DNA from 4 places in the Bacillus stercoris genome. Region 1 is predicted to be linked to each of the others. Evidence: riboswitches for the same ligand, from Rfam matches in the RefSeq annotation. Region 1 holds a riboswitch; each other region holds the start of a gene.
What was found. Region 1 has a riboswitch for thiamine pyrophosphate ahead of thiC (phosphomethylpyrimidine synthase ThiC). Riboswitches for the same ligand answer to the same signal wherever they lie in the genome.
Positions count from the first base shown of each region.

Region 2: linked by a shared signal. The riboswitch ahead of tenA (thiaminase II) and the one ahead of thiC (phosphomethylpyrimidine synthase ThiC) in region 1 are both predicted to bind thiamine pyrophosphate.
Region 3: linked by a shared signal. The riboswitch ahead of thiU (HMP/thiamine ABC transporter substrate-binding protein ThiU) and the one ahead of thiC (phosphomethylpyrimidine synthase ThiC) in region 1 are both predicted to bind thiamine pyrophosphate.
Region 4: linked by a shared signal. The riboswitch ahead of thiT (energy-coupled thiamine transporter ThiT) and the one ahead of thiC (phosphomethylpyrimidine synthase ThiC) in region 1 are both predicted to bind thiamine pyrophosphate.

Region 1 covers NZ_CP121861.1:3,383,815-3,388,367, reverse strand. Annotated here, with positions in the region: gene QA442_RS17690 (hypothetical protein) at 1-73, shown strand, start outside; partial or broken gene QA442_RS17685 (spore coat protein) at 157-426, opposite strand; gene QA442_RS17680 (Type 1 glutamine amidotransferase-like domain-containing protein) at 468-1,169, shown strand; TPP riboswitch at 1,229-1,336, shown strand; gene thiC (phosphomethylpyrimidine synthase ThiC) at 1,469-3,241, shown strand; partial or broken gene QA442_RS17670 (FAD-binding oxidoreductase) at 3,278-4,553, opposite strand, start outside.
Region 2 covers NZ_CP121861.1:3,102,388-3,106,940, reverse strand. Annotated here, with positions in the region: gene prpE (bis(5'-nucleosyl)-tetraphosphatase PrpE) at 1-349, opposite strand, end outside; gene QA442_RS16215 (monovalent cation:proton antiporter family protein) at 584-2,428, shown strand; TPP riboswitch at 2,490-2,598, shown strand; gene tenA (thiaminase II) at 2,678-3,388, shown strand; gene tenI (thiazole tautomerase TenI) at 3,363-3,980, shown strand; gene thiO (glycine oxidase ThiO) at 3,964-4,553, shown strand, end outside.
Region 3 covers NZ_CP121861.1:2,952,095-2,956,647, forward strand. Annotated here, with positions in the region: gene QA442_RS15345 (sensor histidine kinase) at 1-428, opposite strand, end outside; gene ykoG (two-component system response regulator YkoG) at 432-1,118, opposite strand; TPP riboswitch at 1,220-1,332, shown strand; gene thiU (HMP/thiamine ABC transporter substrate-binding protein ThiU) at 1,430-2,032, shown strand; gene QA442_RS15360 (ECF transporter S component) at 2,034-2,633, shown strand; gene QA442_RS15365 (ABC transporter ATP-binding protein) at 2,620-4,263, shown strand; gene thiX (HMP/thiamine ABC transporter permease ThiX) at 4,238-4,553, shown strand, end outside.
Region 4 covers NZ_CP121861.1:1,213,918-1,218,470, forward strand. Annotated here, with positions in the region: gene QA442_RS06260 (DinB family protein) at 1-105, opposite strand, end outside; gene QA442_RS06265 (NfeD family protein) at 274-798, shown strand; gene floT (flotillin lipid rafts scaffold protein FloT) at 819-2,348, shown strand; gene QA442_RS06275 (GNAT family N-acetyltransferase) at 2,366-2,887, shown strand; gene thiT (energy-coupled thiamine transporter ThiT) at 2,928-3,506, opposite strand; TPP riboswitch at 3,606-3,707, opposite strand; rRNA gene QA442_RS06285 (16S ribosomal RNA) at 4,172-4,553, shown strand, end outside.

The DNA.
Region 1 (4,553 bases):
AGACCGATTAAGCGGTGAAGACGCGTTTATAAAAGAAACGGTAAACGAGGCTTTAAGAAGAGTGGAGCAATAAAAAAGAGACGGGATCTCATCTTTGAGATCCCGTCTCTTTTTGTGGTCTTTGCTGCAAGATTAAAGTGAATCGATTGAAATTGCTCACCCAAGCCACCCTTTTTCCAACAGAAGATCTGACAGTTCATCATGGAGATGGGCAGCTGTATCTAATTGATCATGCAATGCTCTTCTGATGTGGGGATTTTCGGCTTCTGTTATTGCGACAGTGTAGTTGTTAATGTTGGTTTTTATTGTTGTTAACAAATCAAAAATGTCTTCGTGATAAAGACTCAATGAGCAAGCCACCTCCTTTGGTTTTTATAGCAGCTCCTGATAAGAAAGTATTTTGCTTTGTTTCTTGCTTCTATTCAAAATGCTATAATAAACAACAAATTTTGTTGGGGAGTGTAATGATGAAACAGATTATTGCGATGGGAGGCGGGGGTTTTTCGATGGAGCCGGAAAATTTGTCCCTCGATCAATATATCCTCAATCAATCGGAACGGGAGTCACCTCGTATTTGTTTTTTGCCGACCGCGAGTGGAGATTCCCAAAACTATATTCAGCGGTTTTATCATGCGTTTCAAACAATGGATTGTGTGCCGTCTCATTTATCCTTATTTAAGCCGCCGTCAACAGATTTAACTTCTTTTGTTATGGAAAAGGACGTGATCTATGTTGGCGGGGGAAATACGCGCAATATGCTTGTGCTGTGGAAGGAATGGGGGCTGGACTTTATTCTCAGAGAGGCATGGAAGAACGGAGTGATTTTAGCTGGATTAAGTGCAGGTGCGATATGCTGGTTTGAAGAAGGCGTGACAGATTCGGCCGGGCCGCTGACAAGTATGAAAAGTTTAGGTTTTTTGCAAGGGAGCTTTTGTCCTCATTATGACGGGGAAAAGGATCGGAGACCGGCATACCACCTGCTGATAGCTAACGCATTCTTGTGCAATGGCTATGCGGCGGACGATGGAGCGGCTCTCCATTTCATAAATGATCAGCTGTTTCAGACTGTGAGTTCAAGATCGGATGCAAAGGCATATCGGGTGATGAGGGATGAACATGGGATATCTGAAATCTCGTTGCCTGTCACATATTTGGGTTCAATTAGCTGAATATTTTCTATATTCCTCTTTTTTTTCGATTGGTTTTATGTTAAGATGAGTCCGAAATCAATAGTTACTGGGGGTGCCCGCTTTCGGGCTGAGAGAGAAGGTAAGCTTCTTAACCCTTTGGACCTGATCTGGTTCGTACCAGCGTGGGGAAGTAGAGGAATTGTTTTTATTATTGTCGTGCTGGGCAATAATATGTTTCTTTCTGACTGTAACCGGGTTCATTTTTATGAATCCGGTTTTTTGTGCTGGTTATGGGCTTGATTTTGTCCTTTCAAACGTAGAGAGGGGAAGGATAAGTAATGCAAAACAATTCAGTGCAGCAAGCCAACATTTCTATTATGTCGAGTTTTTCGGGCAGCAAAAAGGTATACGTGGAGGGTTCTTCTTCAGACATCCAAGTGCCGATGAGGGAGATTACATTGAGTCCGACGACGGGATCGTTCGGCGAGGAGGAAAACGCACCTGTGCGTGTCTATGATACAAGCGGACCGTATACGGACCCCGAAGTTACTATTAATATTCAAGAAGGATTAAAGCCGCTCCGCCAAAAGTGGATTACAGAGCGCGGTGATGTGGAAGAATATGAAGGTCGTGCAATAAAACCAGAAGATAATGGTTATAAAAAAGCAAATCCAAACGTAAGCTACCCAGGGCTAAAGCGGAAACCGCTGAGGGCGAAGGCTGGTCATAATGTCACCCAAATGCACTATGCCAAAAAGGGAATCATTACACCTGAGATGGAGTTTATCGCTATTCGAGAGCACGTGTCTCCCGAATTTGTAAGAGACGAGGTGGCAAGCGGCCGGGCAATCATTCCTTCAAACATTAATCACCCTGAAAGTGAGCCAATGATTATCGGCCGGAATTTTCATGTGAAGATTAATGCGAATATCGGGAATTCAGCTGTTACGTCATCCATTGAAGAGGAAGTGGAAAAAATGACGTGGGCCATCCGCTGGGGAGCAGATACAATGATGGATCTCTCTACAGGAAAAGATATTCATACGACGCGTGAATGGATTATTCGCAATTGTCCTGTTCCTGTGGGAACTGTTCCGATTTATCAGGCGCTTGAAAAAGTAAACGGCGTAGCGGAGGATTTAACGTGGGAGATTTATCGTGATACGCTGATCGAGCAGGCAGAGCAGGGTGTGGATTATTTTACGATTCACGCGGGTGTTTTGCTTAGGTATGTGCCGCTGACTGCCAAAAGGACAACTGGTATCGTGTCCCGCGGGGGCGCAATCATGGCACAGTGGTGTCTGGCTCACCATCAAGAAAGCTTTTTATACACTCATTTTGAAGAGATCTGTGAAATCATGAAAACATATGATATTGCGTTTTCTCTTGGGGATGGTCTGCGTCCCGGATCAATCGCCGATGCTAATGACGAAGCACAGTTTGCTGAATTAGAGACGCTTGGAGAGCTGACGCAAATCGCGTGGAAGCATGATGTTCAAGTGATGATTGAGGGTCCTGGACATGTTCCGATGCATAAAATCAAAGAGAACGTCGATAAACAAATGGACATTTGTAAAGAAGCGCCTTTTTATACATTAGGGCCGTTGACAACGGATATTGCCCCTGGATATGACCATATTACTTCAGCGATCGGAGCGGCGATGATCGGTTGGTATGGGACAGCAATGCTATGTTATGTAACGCCGAAGGAGCATTTAGGGCTGCCAAACCGTGATGATGTTCGTGAAGGAGTCATTACATATAAGATCGCTGCGCACGCTGCGGACCTTGCAAAAGGGCATCCCGGAGCGCAAATCCGCGATGATGCGTTATCGAAAGCCCGTTTTGAATTCCGCTGGCGGGATCAGTTTAATCTCTCTCTTGATCCGGAAAGAGCGCTTGAATATCATGATGAAACTCTGCCGGCTGAAGGAGCAAAAACTGCTCACTTCTGTTCCATGTGCGGTCCAAAGTTTTGCAGCATGAGAATTTCTCAGGATATTCGAGATTATGCGAAGAAAAACGATCTCAGTGAAGCAGAAGCCATAAATAGAGGATTAAAAGAAAAAGCAAAAGAATTTGTCGATACGGGAAGCAATTTATATCAATAAAAAAATGAAGATGGAGAATGCTCCATCTTCATTTTTTTAGAAAAACAGAGAACGTCGAAGCGGAGGAATACTCTGTTCAAAGTGGAAAACATTTTCTGGATCATATTTCGTTTTGACACGGCGGAGTCGTTCAACATTTTCGCCGTAATATGTTCTTGGCCAGTTTCTGATTTCGATATCTGGCCAATTTACGTAGTCCCCCATCGTTTCTCTCGAAAGGGATGTTCTCAGCCTCTCAATCCAGCGGACGTTTTGTCTTTTTTTTTCAGGGGATGTCCAGTTTGTTAGGTATTCCTGGGCAATGATTGCATCACGATAATAAAATGCTGTTTGGTCTGGAGCGATCCGTCCGGCTGCTCCGCCGAGCGACTGCTGCCAGACGCTGGCGTTTTGATTCGGAGCGTGCTCCAAAAAGTGTTTAATCGTTGAAATCGCACGTTCTGATAATGGCTTTTCAATGAAAGAGCCGGAGCGTTTCATTTTTTGAGGCTGATTGCCTCCCGGGCTGTTAAAAAAGGTTACCGCTTCAATGAAGGGCATTGCGATTACCATTCCGCTTGTCGGGCTTCCTGCTTTCAATAAAGGCTTTAACAGTTTTTTTAACTCTGTTTTTGGACCGACAAATTGGCCGAGGGCCTCTATCCGGTTTACTTCTTTAGGCCAAAACTCTATTGATGAGGTAAGCCGGTCATCTGTATAGGGGGCCCAGTGCTGCCACGTGTTAAATACTTCTTTAAAATCATCCCAGCCCCATGTAATTGAAAAATCGACACTTGAGAGATGGGCACCGCTTTAAATGTCATGGAGGTGACAATGCCGAAATTGCCGCCTCCGCCTCCCTGAGACGCCCAAAATAAGTCTGGATGGTTTGAAGAGCTGACTGTAACCAAATCAGCGCCCTCTTTTTCGTCTGCTATTATCATCTCGAGATTCACGAGGCGGTCACAAGTAAGACCGGCAGCCCTTGTTAAAAGTCCAATACCTCCTCCGAGAGTTAAACCTGTGAGCCCTACATTAGCAATGGTGCCTGCGGGAAGCGTCAGGCCGTATTGCCAGAGAGTCCGATAGACTTCTCCCAATTCAGCGCCTGCTTCAATATAGGCAAGCTTTTTATCCTGATTTACAGTTATTTTTTTCATTTCGCTTAAATCAATAACAAGACCGTTATTTAAAGGGAGAAATTTTCATAGCTGTGCCTGCCGCCTCTAATACGGAAAGGCACATGGTTTTCACGCGCCCATTTCAGCGCATTGAGTGCATCTTGTTTGTTTTGGCAAAACACAATGATGTCAGGATACCTTTCTAAGCTCAG
Region 2 (4,553 bases), 280 kb from region 1:
ACTGTTCGCTGACTGATTTTCTCTCATCCTTGGAAAGTTCCTCAAGCTCTGCCGCTGTTGTTTCGAGACCATGCATCACTTTTACCGGATTGCCTTTTAAGTAGCGGTACAGCTTATTGCAATGGTTTCCCGGGACATAACGTACAGCACCTTTTTCGTAAGCGCTGGCTACAAATCGGATGACCTCTATCGATTTGGGCCCTCTGTCAGTTAAATCTCCGGCAAAAACAAGCACCCTGCCTTCTTCGTGGACAGGTACTCCATTTTTGATTGTATAACCAAGCTTTTGGATTAATGCAGTCATTTCGTCATAGCAGCCATGAATATCGCTGATGATATCGTAAACCATGCGGTATCCTCCTTACCGATTGTTTTATTTATTATGAAGCAAAGTGTTGTGAGTCATCACAAGCTTTTATGTGCAAATTATAGAAGAAGAATCATTTTCTAAACAGGATTAAGAGCTTATCACTTTATTTTTCATCATAACCCTTGTTAAAATCGCGTTATGTTTTTTAAAAATGAGGTTTTGTTCTTTGATTGAGAACTAGCATAACCCTGACTAAAAAAGGAGGTTCTGATTATGGCGCATACATCTGTCGCATCTTTAGTTGTTGTACTTATCGTTGCATTTTTGACACCCATCCTTTTGCATCGGTTTAAACTCAGCATCCCGGTTGTTGTTGCTGAAATCATTATGGGGCTGATTATTGGGAAAAGCGGCCTTAATTTAGTTGTGGAGGGTGACACCTGGCTCCAAACACTCTCTATGCTCGGATTTATCTTTTTAATGTTTTTAAGCGGGCTTGAAATTGATTTTTCATCTTTTGAGAAAGGGAAGAAAAAGCAGCTCCTGCCGAACGGTAAGGAAGCGCCTAATACGTTTGCTGCGGCATCTATTATTTTCGTCGGTATTTTTATTTTATCATTGCTGCTGTCCTATGGCTTCGTCTTGGCGGGTTTTATTCAAAATGCATTTTTGATGACCCTGATTATTTCAACGATTTCGTTAGGCGTTGTCGTTCCAACATTAAAAGAAGAACGGATCATGAATTCGAATATCGGGCAGATTATTTTGCTCGTTGCTGTTATTGCTGATTTGGCTACGATGATTCTTCTTGCTGTTTTTTCTTCTTTATACGGAGAGGACAGCGGAAACATGTGGCTCCTGATGATCCTGTTTGCGGCCGGAGTGGTGCTTTACTTTTTTGGCAGGGTCTTCAAACATCGCTCTTTTGTTCAATCCATGTCAAAAGGGACGATCCAGATTGGGACGCGTGCCATTTTTACGTTAATTATTGTACTCGTTGCCCTGTCTGAATCACTTGGGGCGGAAAATATTCTCGGCGCTTTCTTAGCGGGGGTTCTTGTTTCCCTGCTTTCGCCAAACAAAGAACTTGTTCAGCAGCTAGACTCATTCGGTTATGGGTTCTTAATACCGATTTTCTTCGTGATGGTCGGTGTGAAGCTTGATATTTGGACTCTTTTCCAGGATAAAACAATTTTAATCATGATCCCGCTTCTGCTTCTGGCGCTGTTAGTGAGCAAAATCATTCCTGTCATGTACCTAAAGAAGTGGTATGATAACCGAACCATTTTCGCGTCCGGTTTCCTGCTGACATCAACGCTTTCGCTCGTGATTGCCGCTGCAACAATCGGCCAGCAGCTTCACGTGATCAGCGCAAATATGTCAGGAGCGCTCATTTTAGTAGCTGTCATCGCAAGTATTTTTACGCCGATCTGTTTTAAAAAGTTGTACAAACGGGAAGAGCAGCCGGAGGAGAAAAAGACGATTACGTTCATCGGCGCCAATCAAATGACTTTGCCTGTCACACTTGAATTGCCAGAGGAAGAGTATGACGTGCGTGTTGTGCACGTCTACCAAGAGAATGCAGAGGAAAAGCTGTCGGAATCAGTGTTTGCTGTTGAAACAATTTCTGACTATGAACACGAGACGCTTGAATCACTCGGCATTTTTGAAACGGATATCCTCGTTGTGGCGACCGGGAATGAAGATATGAATGCAGACATTGCATTACTTGCAAAAGAAAAAGGCACAGAAAGAGTCATTGCAAGCGTAGGATCACCGGAGCATGAAGCAGTTCTGAAGGAGCAGGGAATCAGCATCTTTTCTATTCTGCTGTCGACAAAAACGCTGCTCCGCGCTCTGATTGAAGCGCCTGGCGTCATGAAGCTGCTCACGAACCAGGAGTCTTCCCTGTATCAAATTAATATGGAGAACAGTAAATACGACGGTGTGATATTACGGGAATTCCCTTTAACCGGCGACGTCATCTTTGTCAGGATTTTCAGAGGTGTAGACAGCATCGTTCCTCATGGGGATACAAGGCTGAAACTTGGAGACCGCTTAATTGTCACCGGATCTCGGGGATATGTAACGGATCTTAAGAAAACATTGGAAGGATAAATCTTGACCAAATAAGGATTCGTGTTAATATAGAGGTGCAGAACAATTCAATATGTATTCGTTTAACCACTAGGGGTGTCCTTCATAAGGGCTGAGATAAAAGTGTGACTTTTAGACCCTCATAACTTGAACAGGTTCAGACCTGCGTAGGGAAGTGGAGCGGTATTTGTGTTATTTTACTATGCCAATTCCAAACCACTTTTCCTTGCGGGAAAGTGGTTTTTTTATTTATCAGAGGGGGAATGATTTGTGAAGTTTTCAGAAGAATGTCGCAGCGCAGCCGCAGAATGGTGGGAGGGGAGCTTTGTCCATCCGTTCGTTCAAGGAATCGGTGACGGAACGCTTCCGATTGACCGTTTTAAATACTATGTGCTTCAGGATTCCTATTACTTAACGCATTTTGCAAAGGTGCAGTCATTTGGCGCTGCTTATGCGAAGGACCTTTATACAACGGGGCGGATGGCAAGCCATGCCCAAGGTACATATGAGGCGGAAATGGCGCTTCATCGCGAGTTTGCCGAGCTGTTGGAAATTAGCGAGGAAGAGCGTAAGGCGTTTAAGCCGTCTCCTACGGCGTACTCTTATACATCCCATATGTACCGTTCGGTTTTGAGCGGGAATTTCGCAGAAATCTTAGCGGCCCTGCTGCCATGCTACTGGCTTTATTACGAGGTTGGTGAGAAATTGCTGCATTGCGATCCAGGGCATCCGATTTATCAAAAGTGGATTGGGACGTACGGCGGTGACTGGTTTAGACAACAGGTCGAGGAGCAAATCAACCGCTTTGATGAGCTGGCGGAAAACAGCACGGAGGAAGTGCGTGCACAGATGAAAGAGAATTTTGTCATCTCCAGCTACTATGAATATCAATTTTGGGGAATGGCCTATCGAAAAGAAGGCTGGTCTGACAGCGCCATAAAAGAGGTGGAGGAATGTGGAGCTTCACGCCATAACGGATGACAGCAAGCCGGTAGAAGAGTTAGCGAGAACCATCATTACGATTCAGAATGAAGTTGATTTTATTCATATTCGTGAACGCTCAAAATCGGCGGCGGATATTTTGAAACTGCTCGAGCTTATTTTTAAAGGCGGTATAGATAAACGAAAACTGGTGATGAACGGGCGCGTGGATATTGCACTTTTTTCTACTATTCATCGCGTACAGCTGCCAAGCACCAGCTTTTCACCGAAGCAGGTCAGAGCCAGGTTTCCACACCTTCATATCGGGAGGTCGGTGCATTCACTGGAGGAAGCGGTTCAAGCAGAAAAGGAAGACGCCGACTACGTGCTGTTCGGCCATGTGTTTGAAACGGATTGCAAAAAGGGCCTTGAAGGCAGAGGGGTGTCTTTGCTGTCAGATATCAAACAGCGGATTTCCATCCCGGTCATAGCCATCGGGGGGATGACACCGGAAAGGGTAAGAGACGTAAAACAAGCAGGGGCGGACGGCATCGCTGTCATGTCAGGAATTTTCTCTGCCGCTGAGCCCTTGGAAGCAGCCAGACGATATTCCCGCAAGCTAAAGGAGATGCGCTATGAAAAGGCATTATGAAGCAGTGGTGATTGGAGGCGGAATTATCGGTTCCGCGATTGCTTATCATTTGGCAAAGGAAAACAAAAGCATCGCATTATTTGAAAGCGGAACAATGGGCGGCAGAACGACAAGTGCCGCTGCCGGAATGCTGGGCGCCCATGCCGAATGCGAGGAACGTGACGCGTTTTTTGATTTCGCTATGCACAGCCAGCGTCTGTACAAAGGTCTGGAAGAAGAGCTTTATGCATTATCCGGTGTGGACATCAGGCAGCATAACGGCGGTATGTTTAAGCTTGCATTTTCTGAAGAAGATGTGCTGAGGCTGAGACAGATGGACGATTTGGACTCTGTCACCTGGTATACAAAAGAAGAGGTTTTAGAAAAAGAGCCGCATGCGTCTGGTGACATCTTGGGTGCATCTTTTATCCAGGATGATGTGCATGTTGAGCCTTATTACGTTTGCAAGGCATATGCGAAAGCAGCGAAAGCGCTTGGGGCGGAGATTTTTGAGCATACGCCTGTCCTGCATGTCGAACGTGACGGTGAAGCTCTGTCCATCAAGACCCCGAGCGGAGATGTATGGGCTAATCA
Region 3 (4,553 bases), 430 kb from region 1:
TCCTGCCTTTCCACCAATTGAAGAGAAACCACTTGTCCATCGGTCCAAATCACCGGAATTGCAGCCTCAGCAAACAGCTTGCCGTCATGATTCCTCACATCTGCCATTTCCCCGCTGTGAAAAGAGAGAGGAAAATCTTTATACGCTTTTTCTTTTGTGATCGTCATGATGGCTTTTTGATCACCATTCACTACACGCACCATGCCATTTGCCGGCAGGTAGGCCTGCAGCATGTCCTGCATAGCCACTCCTTCTGTTTCAGCAGCATGCAGCGCTTCGGCCATGTTATCCGTCTCATCAGCAAGCCGGGCCGCATCCTTTGATGTCAGCGCAGACGAAAAAATGAGATATACTGCGGTATGAACCAAAATTAATAAAATCAACAGTGATATTGATGTGTACAGATGAATCTTGGTTTTCAGCTTCATCGTTTACCCCTTAATGGCATAGCCGACCCCGCGAATCGTATGGATCAGCTGTTTTTCGTAAGGATAGTCCAGTTTTTTTCTGATGTATCTTATGTAGACGTCTACGACATTTGTATCACCGATATAATCAAATCCCCATACCGCGCTTAGAATTTGCTCCCGTGTCAGCACTTGCTGCGGATGCTTTAGCATGTAGACGAGCAAATCAAATTCCCGCGGCGTTAATTCCACCTCTTTGTCTCCGCGTCTCACTTCACGCGTTTTTTCGTTCACCCGTAAATCGTCATATGTAAGAAAGGTGCCGATTTCTTCCGTTTTTGTTCCATTTTGGCGTAGCGCCGCCCTGATTCTCGCAAGTAATTCCTCGATTTCAAACGGCTTGGTGACATAGTCATTCGCACCGATATCCAGACCTGTTACCTTATCAGGAATGCTGTCTCGCGCCGTTAATAAAATGACCGGTGTCTGTTGATCCGTTTTTCTCAAGCGGCGCAGCACTTCTAGTCCGCTGAGCCCCGGCAGCATGACATCAAGAAGCACCAAGGAATACCCGCCTTCCGCGGCCGCATTCAGGCCTTCTGTTCCATTGTGTTTAATGGTCACGCCGTATCCTTCATATTCCAATTCAAGCTGCAGAACCCTGGCGATTTTTTCTTCATCTTCCACAATTAATATGTGTCCTTTGTCCAAATGTGATCATCCTCTCCTGTCCCTATATGAAAAAAATGATTTCGTTGTTTACAAAATGATTCTTATCATCTATTATGATGTCAAAATAAAAAATTGTATACGGAAAGCACTAGGGGTGCTGTTTTGGCTGAGATAAAACGCGGGAGAATCGCGTTTTGATCCCTTATGACCCGATCTGGATAATACCAGCGTGGGGAAGTGCAGGTTGACCGAATGGTGTATTTTTTTGTGCGCTTAATCGATCTATGACTGCATATTCCCTTAGGATATGCAGTTTTTTATTTTATCCAAAAAACAGGAGGCTTTTAGAAATGGAGCATATGTGCGGTACAAGCAGAATCGCCGGTTTTCGCTTCTCTTTATATCCGATGACGGATGATTTTATCAGTGTGATCAAGTCTGCGCTGAAAAAAACAGATACGTCCAAGGTTTGGACGAAAACCGACCATATCAGCACGTTGTTACGCGGATCGATTGATCATGTATTCGATGCCGCAAAAGCCATTTACCTTTATGCAGCAAACAGCGAGACACACATCGTCATGAGTGGCACGTTTTCCATTGGGTGCCCGGGCGACACTCAGGGAGATACATATCTTTCCAAAGACAATAAGCGTGTCAATGAAGATGCTGTCCGAGGCTTGAACGCGGAAGCGCCGTGCCAATTTGCGCTTTATCCAATGAATGAGCCGGATTATATGGGATTGATTATGAAGGCTGTCGACATCGCAAAAGCCCAAGGTACTTTTGTACAGGGTGTCCATTACGCGAGCGAGCTTGACGGGGATGCCCATGACGTATTCAGAACATTGGAAGCCGTTTTCCGCATGGCTGAGCAGCAAACAAACCACATCACCATGACTGTGAATCTTTCGGCTAACAGCCCATCAAGAAAAAACAGAAAGCAGGGATAACATGAAAAGCTGGAAAGTAAAAGAAATTGTCATCATGTCCGTTATCAGTATCGTATTTGCCGTTGTTTATTTATTATTTACACATTTCGGAAACGTGCTTGCAGGTATGTTTGGGCCAATTGCCTATGAACCGATTTACGGCATTTGGTTTATCGTTTCGGTCATCGCCGCATACATCATTCGAAAACCGGGTGCGGCGCTCGTTTCTGAAATCATTGCCGCTCTCGTTGAGTGCCTGCTGGGAAATCCGTCTGGCCCGATGGTCATCGTCATCGGCATTGTTCAAGGACTCGGGGCTGAAGCTGTATTCCTTGCAACACGCTGGAAAGCATACTCTCTCCCTGTCCTTATGCTGGCCGGAATGGGATCTTCAGTAGCCAGCTTTATCTACGATCTCTTTGTTTCTGGCTATGCAGCCTATTCACCAGGTTATCTGCTCATTATGCTTGTGATCCGTCTCATTTCCGGCGCGCTCTTGGCGGGGCTTCTCGGAAAAGCCGTCAGCGACTCTCTCGCTTATACAGGTGTGTTAAACGGAATGGCACTCGGAAAGGAACTGAAAAAGAAACGGAAGCGGGCGTCAGAACATGCAAGCCTTTGACGAGCTTCTGACAGTTGACCAGCTCAGCTTCTCTTATGAAGAAGACGAGAAACCGGTTTTTCAAAATATTTCGTTTGAGCTTCAAAAAGGAGAATGTGTTTTATTGCTAGGCCCCAGCGGGTGCGGTAAAAGCTCGCTCGCCCTTTGTTTAAACGGTCTATATCCGGAAGCTTGCGACGGCATTCAGTCCGGACATGTCTTTCTATTTCAAAAGCCGGTCACAAACGCTGAAACCACCGAAACGATTGCTCAGCATGCCGGGGTCGTTTTTCAGGATCCTGATCAGCAGTTCTGCATGCTGACGGTGGAGGACGAAATCGCTTTCGGGCTGGAAAATCTGCAGATTCCAAAAGAAGAAATGACAGAGAAAATCAATGCCGTATTAGAAAAATTACGTATTACCCATTTAAAAGAAAAAACGATATCCACCCTTTCAGGAGGACAAAAGCAGAAAGTGGCTCTCGCCTGTATTTTGGCGATGGAGCCTGAGCTTATTATTTTAGATGAGCCGACTTCTCTTTTAGACCCTTTCTCAGCGCGGGAATTCGTTCATCTGATGAAAGATCTTCAGCGGGAAAAAGGTTTCAGCCTCCTCGTCATTGAGCATCAGCTTGATGAATGGGCGCCTTGGATTGAGAGGACGATCGTGCTCGATAAATCCGGCCAAAAAGCGCTGGATGGCCTGACGAAAGATCTATTTCAGCACGAAGCGGAGACACTAAAGAAATTGGGCATCGCAATTCCAAAGGTCTGCCATCTGCAGGAAAAGCTGAGTATGCCGTTTACTTTATCAAAAGAAACGCTGTTCAAAGAGCCCTTTCCTGCCGGGCGTGCTGAAAAGAAGCCAACTCCTTCTGGAAAGAGTGTGCTCGAAGTCCGCAGCCTTTCGTTCGCGAGAGGACAACAAACGATTTTCGAAGACATCAGCTTTTCATTGCGCGAAGGCTCTTTGACGGCGCTTGTCGGCCCGAACGGCACTGGAAAATCGACGCTCTTATCTGTTCTGGCCCGTCTTATGAAACCGCAAAGCGGCAAAATCCTTCTCTATGATCAGCCGCTGCAGCAATATAAGGAAAAAGAATTGCGTAAACGAATGGGTTTTGTTTTTCAAAACCCTGAACATCAATTCGTCACCGATACGGTGTATGATGAGCTGCTGTTCGGCCAGAAGGTAAATGCTGAAACTGAGAAAAAAGCGCAACACCTGCTGAATCGTTTCGATCTTGCGCATTTGGCTGATCATCATCCGTTTGCGGTCAGCCAAGGGCAAAAACGGCGACTGAGCGTTGCTACCATGCTCATGCACGACGTAAAGGTTTTATTATTAGACGAACCAACCTTTGGCCAGGACGCCCGCACGGCGGCTGAATGTATGGAAATGATTGAGCGCATTAAGGCAGAGGGAACCGCTGTCCTCATGGTTACACACGATATGGAGCTAGTCTCTTCGTATGCTGACAGCGTGCTTGTGCTTCACAATACAGGCTTGGCCTTTGATGGATCTCCAGTGCAGTTGTTTTCTCAAGAAACAGGGCTTGCCCAAAAAGCAAAGCTCACCCTTCCCCTTCTATATGAATGGATGGCCTATCAAGAGGAGGTGCGCGATGAAGCAGCCGTTACATCTCATTAATCCAACCGTAAAAGCGGCGGCGGTTTTTTGTTGTGTCGTCATGCTGTCGTTTATTTACAACCCTTACACTCCGGCGTGTTTTTATATCATCATCGTTGCGGGTATTCTATTGGCGGCCGGAATCCCATTGAAAAAATGGTTGTTGTTTACGATTCCGTTTTTGATTTTAGCATTCGGATGCGTATGGACAGCCGCCGTTTTTGGAAAGGTGCCGACAACACCGGATAATTTTTTGTTTCAAGCAGGCCCTATCTCCATTAACAGCGATAATGTGTCTGTCGGCATCTCAT
Region 4 (4,553 bases), 2.1 Mb from region 1:
CCGTATACTCCATTCATCAGTAGAAGGCTTTTGGTTCAGCTTTTCGTCAGAAAGTCCTTTCAATTCGTTCCACGTTTCTAATCTGGCTTCATTAAAGATACTCATCATATCTCCTCCTAAAATGACATTACCATATATATAAGCAATTATCATTTATAAAGCACTTCAAAATGGGTTATTTGTCTTAAAATTTTGAAACCTTTCCTGCGTTGTCTCGTATAAATGGTAACGGCAGCCGTTCATCAATGCATTGATGAAGAAAGGATGAGGGAATTGGAGTTATTTGGTGTACCTATACAAACGATTTATCTTTATACGCTTATGATTGCCGGCAGTCTTACGCTGTTATTTCTGTTTTTCGGAGATGTATTTGCAGGACTGTCGGAAGGTATTCCGTTTCTAAATCCGACATTAGTGCTCTCATTTTTCACATGTTTTTCAGCAGGAGGATATATAGGCGAGCTCGTATTGCCGCTGTCAAGCTTGCTGATTGCGCTTTTATCTTGCATCCTTTCAATCATGCTGGTGATATTGCTTCATATCTTTGTGCTGGTTCCATTATCATCCGCGGAAGAATCATTGGCATATAGAGAAGATGATCTAAAAGGGAGAGTCGGTAAAGTCATTACAGCTGTTCCAGTTGACGGGTTTGGCGAAGTGGTCATTGAAGGAATAGGCGGCACCATTTCAAAGTCAGCGGTCAGTTTTGATAATCAGCAGATCAGTTACGGGACAACAGTGTTGGTCGTAGATATTAGCAGTGGAGTTCTTTCTGTTACTCCGCATGAATCCATTTAAAACACAAGGAGGAATTTGATATGACAATGCCGATTATAATGATCATCGGAGTTGTATTCTTTTTATTAATTGCACTAATAGCTGTGTTTATTACAAAGTATCGTACAGCAGGGCCTGATGAAGCGTTAATCGTAACGGGGAGTTATCTGGGCAATAAAAATGTTCATGTCGACGAAGGCGGCAACCGTCTCAAAATCGTCCGCGGCGGAGGAACCTTTGTCTTTCCCGTCTTCCAGCAGGCAGAGCCGCTAAGCTTACTATCAAGCAAACTTGATGTTTCGACACCTGAAGTCTATACAGAGCAAGGAGTGCCTGTAATGGCCGATGGAACTGCGATTATTAAAATCGGCGGTTCTATAGGCGAAATAGCTACAGCAGCTGAACAATTTTTAGGGAAATCAAAAGACGATCGTGAGCAGGAAGCGCGAGAGGTTTTAGAAGGCCACCTTCGTTCCATTCTCGGCTCAATGACAGTAGAAGAAATCTATAAAAACAGAGAAAAATTCTCTCAAGAGGTGCAGCGTGTCGCTTCACAGGATCTCGCGAAAATGGGGCTTGTAATCGTCTCGTTTACCATTAAAGATGTACGTGATAAAAACGGTTATCTTGAATCATTAGGGAAACCGAGAATTGCCCAAGTAAAACGCGATGCTGATATCGCAACAGCAGAGGCTGATAAAGAAACCCGGATTAAGCGGGCAGAAGCCGATAAAGATGCAAAGAAATCTGAACTTGAACGGGCGACGGAAATCGCTGAAGCTGAAAAAATCAATCAGCTCAAAATGGCTGAATTCCGCAGAGACCAAGATACGGCAAAAGCGAATGCTGACCAAGCATATGATTTAGAGACAGCCAGAGCGCGCCAGCAAGTCACAGAACAGGAAATGCAGGTTAAAATTATCGAACGCCAAAAGCAAATAGAACTAGAAGAAAAAGAAATTCTTCGCCGTGAACGTCAATACGACTCAGAGGTGAAGAAAAAAGCCGATGCAGACCGTTATTCTGTTGAGCAGTCCGCAGCAGCTGAGAAAGCCAAACAGCTAGCGGAAGCCGATGCCAAGAAGTACAGTATAGAAGCAATGGCAAAGGCTGAGGCGGAAAAAGTAAGAATTGACGGGCTAGCCAAAGCAGAAGCTGAAAAGGCAAAAGGAGAAACAGAGGCTGAGGTTATCCGCCTGAAAGGTCTTGCGGAAGCGGAAGCAAAAGAGAAAATTGCGGCTGCCTTTGAACAGTACGGGCAGGCGGCGATTTTCGATATGATCGTCAAAATGCTTCCGGAATACGCGAAACAAGCAGCGGCTCCTCTTTCAAATATTGATAAAATCACCGTTGTAGATACAGGAGGAAGCGGTGAATCAAGCGGCGCAAACAAAGTAACCAGCTATGCGACGAACCTAATGTCAAGTCTGCAAGAAAGTTTAAAAGCATCCTCAGGAATTGACGTAAAAGAAATGATTGAGAACTTTTCAGGAAAAGGAAACGTAAAACAAAGCATTAATGAATTAACAAATGAAATCAAAGAAGCCAAAACGGTCCAAAAATCAGAGTAAGGAAAGGACATAACCGGATGGTAACTGTACGTGAAGCGAGGTTAGATGATATAAAGGACATTGCAAAGGTGCATGTAGACAGTTGGAGGACAACATACCACGAAATTATCCCGGCTGATTATTTAAACAGCCTGAACTATAAGGAATTTGAAGACAAATGGAAAAGCCGCTCGTTAAAGGGAGTATTTGTTGCCCAGGATGAAAAGGGTTCAGTATTCGGCTTTGCTTCATTTGGACCTATTCGCTCTGAACAAGAAGGCTATGACGGCGAGCTATATGCTATTTACCTTCTGGAAGAGCACCAGCGGCAAGGTGCAGGGAGGGCGCTCTTAACAAAAGGAGCAGAGTTTTTGCTTCAACATGGCTTTTCGAGCATGTTTGTTTGGGTCATTGAGCAGAACCCCTCGATTATATTTTATCAGTCCTATTCTCCTGAAAGAGTATCGGAGGACAGCTTTGAAATTGCCGGAGTAAGGCTGAAAGAAGCGGGCCTTGGCTGGCCGGATCTTTCTGCTTTAAAAACACTCCTTAACAGATAACAAAAATCCCCCAGCGGAATTCGCTGGGGGATTGTCACTTTTAAGCTTTGTCAGCTTTGAGTAAACGTGGTGCTGTCATAAATAATAAACATAGGACAATGGCGCAAATAATGAATGAAGGAACCATATAAGTCGCATTATAAGTTAAAGAATAAATCCATACCGGCGTTCCTTTTGGAGCGAAGCTGCCGAAAAACACAGCTCCTGAAATGACATGCGCGGCATAGCGCAGGAAACTGCCGATAAAAACTGCGCTGACCACTGTAACAATCAATTTCCCTTTTGTTTTTGCTACAGCGGCTTTACGGACAGAAAAAGCGAAACAGCCGCTTATGCCGATTGCTGCGAACGCAACAATGTAATCCAACAATAGCTGTACAGGATGTTGTGCAAATAGGTTTCCGATCGCTATTTGTACGAGGCCTGTCAACAAACCGGTAGTAAGGCCCGCTTTGACACCCCAGCGAAACGAAATCAAAAAGATCGGAATCATCATGATGGAGACCGAGCCTCCTTGAGGCATGCTAAGAAACATTCCCGAGACAATGTCTAAAATAACGGCTGCCGCTGTCATAATGGCAATTTCAATAAGGCGAACCAGTTGCTTAGATTGATTCATATCTATCTCCTTCCATTGACAGACAACCAAAAGGACAACAAAAAAGCAGCACGCGGAAGGATGAGAAAAGTTCCACGCACTGCTTTACGATCTGCAATTCATTTGACTTTGCCACATCCCTACGCCAGCGTTAACTAACAGGTTCAAAGGGTCAGAACGAAACCGCTCACTCTCAGCTTTAATGCTCCCCTTGTGGTCATCAGTATTTAGTTCGTTTCTACTATACAAGAAAACGAAAAAAACAACAAGATCGCATGACTGATATATATGTTCTTTTAAGAAAATTATATGATACACACGCTTTAGAAATCATGGCGAGGATTATAGTTTATTTGTTTTATAGATTTTTTAAAAAAACTATTGCAATAAATAAACACAGGTGTTATATTATTAAACGTCGCTGATGCACAGCGGACACAAACAAAAAGCTTCAACAATAACGCAAAAAAGTTGTTGACAAAAAAGAAGCTGAATGTTATATTAGTAAAGCTGCTTCATTAAGAAGTGACGAAATGATCTTTGAAAACTAAACAAGACAAAACGTACCTGTTAATTCATTTTTATAAATCGCACAGCGATGTGCGTAGTCAGTCAAACTAGGGCCTGCACGATGCAGGTCACACAGGTGTCGCCGCAGGATGCGGTGAACTTAACCTGTGATCCACTTATCGGAGAGTTTGATCCTGGCTCAGGACGAACGCTGGCGGCGTGCCTAATACATGCAAGTCGAGCGGACAGATGGGAGCTTGCTCCCTGATGTTAGCGGCGGACGGGTGAGTAACACGTGGGTAACCTGCCTGTAAGACTGGGATAACTCCGGGAAACCGGGGCTAATACCGGATGCTTGTTTGAACCGCATGGTTCAAACATAAAAGGTGGCTTCGGCTACCACTTACAGATGGACCCGCGGCGCATTAGCTAGTTGGTGAGGTAATGGCTCACCAAGGCAACGATGCGTAGCCGACCTGAGAGGGTGATCGGCCACACTGGGACTGAGACACGGCCCAGACTCCTACGGGAGGCAGCAGTAGGGAATCTTCCGCAATG